2 regions of the Streptosporangium sp. NPDC004631 genome follow, and region 2 is predicted to be linked to the other one. Evidence: predicted binding sites of a transcription regulator. Region 2 holds the regulator's gene; the other holds the start of a gene.
What was found. The regulator HrcA, encoded in region 2, represses chaperone genes, less so after heat shock. The targets are predictions, from matches to a motif close to TTGGCACTCTCNNNNNGAGAGTGCCAA.
Positions count from the first base shown of each region.

Region 1: the regulator HrcA is predicted to act here: its motif matches at 1,260-1,286, upstream of ACWEF2_RS28250 (FmdB family zinc ribbon protein).

Region 1 is NZ_JBSGCR010000039.1:7,099-9,487, forward strand. It holds gene ACWEF2_RS28245 (MFS transporter) at 1-879, shown strand, start outside; gene ACWEF2_RS28250 (FmdB family zinc ribbon protein) at 905-1,231, opposite strand; gene ACWEF2_RS28255 (potassium/proton antiporter) at 1,461-2,389, opposite strand, start outside.
Region 2 is NZ_JBSGCR010000016.1:89,056-91,444, forward strand. It holds gene ACWEF2_RS18145 (hypothetical protein) at 1-530, opposite strand, end outside; gene hrcA (heat-inducible transcriptional repressor HrcA) at 715-1,728, shown strand; gene dnaJ (molecular chaperone DnaJ) at 1,741-2,389, shown strand, end outside.

The DNA.
Region 1 (2,389 bases), on a different contig from region 2:
GGCATCGGCCTGGTGATGCAGGTGCTGGTGATCGTGGTGCAGAACGCCGTCGGCTTCGAGGAGCTGGGAGTGGCCACCTCGGGGGCCACCTTCTTCCGCTCGATCGGGGGCTCCTTCGGCGTCGCGATCGCCGGCTCGATCTTCACCTCACGGCTCACCGAGGACCTGGCGCGGCTGGCGCGGACGGTACGGCTCCCGCCCGCCCTGGAGAACGCGGTCCAGTCGGACCCCACGGTCATCCGGAGGCTGTCGCCCCAGACCGCCACGGCGTTCCTCGCGGCGTACTCCGACGCGATCGCGCAGGTGTTCCTCTACAGCGCGCCGGTGACCCTGGTCGCCTTCGCCGCGGCCTGGCTGCTGCCCGAACCACCCCTGCGGGAGACCACCAGGGCCACGGACCTGGGCGAGTGCTACGGCGCGGTCCCCACCGAGCGGTCCTCGCTCGCCGTGGTCGAACGCGGGCTGTGGCGGCTGGCCGACGTGGACATGCGCCGGGACTACTACCGCCGCCTGGGCGACCTGGCGCGCCTGGACCTGCCGCCCGGCTCCGTGTGGCTGATCGCGCGGCTGAGCACCCGGGGCCGGCAGGCGGGCGCGGAACTGGCCAGGCGGGCCGGGGTGACGGTCGATCAGGGGAGGCCGTACGCGGACCTGCTCGTCGCGCGGGGGCTGGCCCGCCGGATGGACGGCGGGGCGTCCCTGGAACTCACCCCGGAGGGAGAGCGGGTGGCCGGCCAGCTGGTCGCCGAGGCGCGCGAGGGGCTGGGGCGGCTGATCGACGACTGGAACCCCGGTGAGCACCCCGGGCTCCGCGAGCTGCTGGAGAGGCTTCCGCACGAGATGCTCGGCTCGACCTCCGACCGCCCCCGTAACGGCTGACCCGGTGGTGTCCTGGGCGTCAGGGTCAGGAGGCCGCCGGAGCCGGGCTGCTCGCGGCCGCCGCGGGCTTGGACTCCGCGGGCTTGGACTCGGTGGACTTCGAGTCGGTGGACCTCGGCTCCGTGGTCGAACCCGACGCCGAGGGGGCGCCCGAGCCGACGGTGCTGGACGAGGAGGACCGGCTGTCGGTCCGGTAGAAGCCCGAGCCCTTGAAGACGATGCCCACCGCGGAGAACACCTTGCGTAGTTCACCGGCGCAGGCCGGGCACTCGGTGAGCGCATCGTCGGAGAACCTCTGGACGATGTCGAACTCGTTGCCACAGGCACTGCAGGCGTACTGGTAGGTGGGCACGCGCTCCTCCTCTTTCTGTTCGCGCCGATTGGCACTCTACTGACGCGACTGCTAATGATAGGCAGCCGACAAGCATAAACGCGAGTCGGATCTATCCCATTCCATGCGGAATTCTGGCTAATCGGCGGCCGCCGCGCACGCGGCTTCCCGATGTTCCCGCATGTTCCCGTACGGCGCGCGCCCGCACCCCCGCCCCGCTCCCGGACCACGCCGGTCGGCCCGGCCCCGGTCAGGCGCCCTGTTCACCGAACCAGCCGGCGAGTTTACCCCGGCGACTGATCGCCTTCATCCGCCGCTCGACCATTTCCCTGCACGTCGCGGTGGTCACCACCAGGAGCTGGTCGTCGACCCTGATCCTCGTCGAGTCCGCGGGCACGAAGGTCTTGCCGTCCCTGACGATCAGGGTGACCTGGGCGTCCGTGGGCAGTCTCAGCTCGAAGATCTCCACGCCGTGCAGCTTGGAGGTCGGCGGCACCCTGATCTGCAGCAGGTCGGCGTTGAGCTCCTCCAGCGGCGCCGACTCCACCTCCAGATCACGGGCCTCGTCGGGGGTGGTCAGCCCGAGCAGCTTCGCCACGAAGGGCAGCGTCGGCCCCTGGATCAGGGTGTAGACCACGACGATGACGAAGACCTCGTTGAACACGAGCTTGGCGACGCCGTTGTGCACCGAGTTGGCGGCCCAGGGGATGGTGGCGAGCACGATGGGCACCGCGCCGCGCAGGCCCGCCCAGGACAGGAACGCCTGTTGCCGCCAGTTCAGCCGGTCGAGCCCCGTCAGCCGTACCAGGAAGGCCGAGACCACGATCGACAGCGGGCGGGCCACCGCGACCAGGATCAGCCCGGTCACCAGGCCGGGCACGATCGCCGACGGCATCTCCGAGGGGCTGGCCAGCATGCCGAGCATGACGAACAGGCCGATCTGGGCCAGCCAGGCCACGCCCTCGGCGAACCCCCGGGAGGAGGCGCGGTGCGGCATCCGGGAGTTGCCCATGACGAGGGAGGCCAGGTAGACCGCCAGGAAGCCGCTGCCGTGCACGAGCGTCGCGCCGGCGTAGGCGACGAACGCCAGCGCCAGCACCGCGATCGGATACAGGCCGGAGACGGGCAGCGCGATGCGCCGCAGCGCGTACACGCCCAGGGGGCCCACCGCCAGGCCGA
Region 2 (2,389 bases):
GTGCAGGTGAGCTGGTAGTCGCCGGCCTTGTCCACCCCCACCCGCAGCGCCAGCTCCCACAGCACGCCGTCGTTGGTGACGGTCTGCTGCGTGCCCGGCTGCTGAAGTCGGACCGTTCCGGGGGCACCTTGGATCTGGCACTCGAACTTGGTGCCCTTGTCGGCGGAGACGTAGATGGCGGGTCTGTCCGCCGGGTTCAGCGTGACCGTCACGTTCTCGCCGGGGCCGAACGAGCTGGTGGGCGCGGCGTCGGTGACCGCGCTGAAGATGCCGCCGGCGAAGCCGGCCACGCCGACGATCACGCTGAGCACGAAGACGAGCCAGGCGCCGACGATCCAGCCGATGCCGGGCTTGACCTTCGGCTTCGGCGGAGGCCCCTGGGGGGCGCCGTATCCGGGGGGCGGGTAACCGTAGGGGGGGCCACCCTGGTACTGCTGCTGGTGCGGCTGGCCGTAGGGCTGCTGGGGGGCGCCGTATCCGGGCGGGCCCGAACCGGCGTCGCCCGAGGGGGATCCGAAATCATGGGACATATATCAAATTGTGGGGCTTACCGGTTGGATAGCGATAGCAGGTGACTTGATAACGACTTGGCCCCATCATCGTGCTGCCGTGTTATCGCACCCCGAGGACGGGAGCCGTACACTTGGCACTCGGGAACACAGAGTGCCAGACCTGACGTTTTCCCGTCCGAACGCAGGTAGGGAGGTGAGCACGTTGGTCGACGACCGTAAGCTGGCGGTCCTTCGGGCCATCGTCGAGGACTACGTGTCCACCAACGAGCCGGTGGGTTCCAAGGCCCTCGCGGACCGTCACAGCCTGGGTGTGTCGCCGGCGACCATCCGCAACGACATGGCGGTGCTGGAGGAGCAGGGCTACATCGCCCAGCCCCACACCAGTGCGGGCCGGGTGCCGACCGACAAGGGCTATCGGCTCTTCGTCGACCGGCTCTCGCAGGTCAAGCCATTGTCCGCCCCGGAGAGAAGGGCCATTGAGACCTTCCTCGCGGGCGCGGTCGACATCGACGACGTCGTGATGCGCACGGTCCGGCTACTGGCCCAGCTGACCCGCCAGGTCGCCGTGGTCCAGTACCCCACGATGACCAACTCCAAGGTGCGGCACGTCGAGCTGGTCCCGCTGAGCGAGCGCCGGCTGATGTTCGTGCTCATCACCAACACCGGGCGGGTCGAGCAGCGTGTGGTCGAGCTTCCCGACGTCGTCGACGAGAACCGCGTGGCCCACCTGCGCGCGACCCTCAACGCCTGTCTGGACGGCTGCGGTCTGGCGGGGGTCCCCGACATGGTCGCGGACCTGCCCGAGCGGCTTCCGGCGGAGGACCGGCCGCTCGCGGCCACGATCCTGTCGGTGCTGCTGGAGTCTCTTGTGGACCGGCACGATGAGAAGATCGTTTTTGCCGGGGCCGCCAACCTCGCGGGAGCCGACTTCACCGTCGGCCTGCGCGATGTGCTGGAGGCCCTGGAGGAGCAGGTGGTGCTCATGCGCCTGCTCGGCGAGACCTCGGATCTTTCGGCGCTGACGGTGCGGATCGGCTCGGAGAACCCCTACACCGGGCTTCAGGGCACATCCATCGTCGTCGCCGGATACGGTTCGGGGGACAAGCAACTGGCCCGGCTCGGTGTGCTGGGGCCGACGCGAATGGACTACCCGGTCACGATGGGCGCGGTGCGCGCGGTGGCACGCTACGTCAGCCAGATCCTGGCTGCATCCTAAGAGGTCAACTAAGTGGCTAAGAGCGACTACTACGGCACCCTCGGGGTACGCCGCGATGCCAGTGCGGAAGAGATCAAGAAGGCTTACCGCCGCCTGGCCAGGGAACTGCATCCCGATGTGAACCCCGATCCTGAGACTCAGGAGCGGTTCAAGGACATCACGCAGGCGTACGAGGTGTTGTCCGACCCCGGCAAGCGCCAGATGTACGACATGGGAGCCGATCCGTTCGCCGCCGGCGGCGGTGCGGGAGCCGGGGGGTTCGGCGCGGGTTTCCCGTTCAGCGACATCATGGACGCCTTCTTCGGCGCGGCCGGCGGTGGCGGAGGAGGGGGCCGAGGCCCACGTTCGCGCGCCCGCCGCGGCCGCAACGCCACCATCCGGGTGGAGCTCGACCTGCGGGAGTCGGCCTTCGGCACCACCCGTGAGCTGGTCGTCGACACCGCCGTGCTCTGCGAGGTCTGCACCGGCTCCGGCGCGGCCTCCGGCACCCACCCCGACACCTGTGACGTCTGCCACGGACGCGGTGAGGTCTCCCAGGTCACGCGGTCCTTCCTCGGTCAGGTCATGACGTCCCGCCCCTGTCCCCAGTGCGGCGGGTTCGGTTCGATCATCCGTCACCCCTGCCAGGAGTGCTCCGGCGACGGCCGGGTCCGCACCCGGC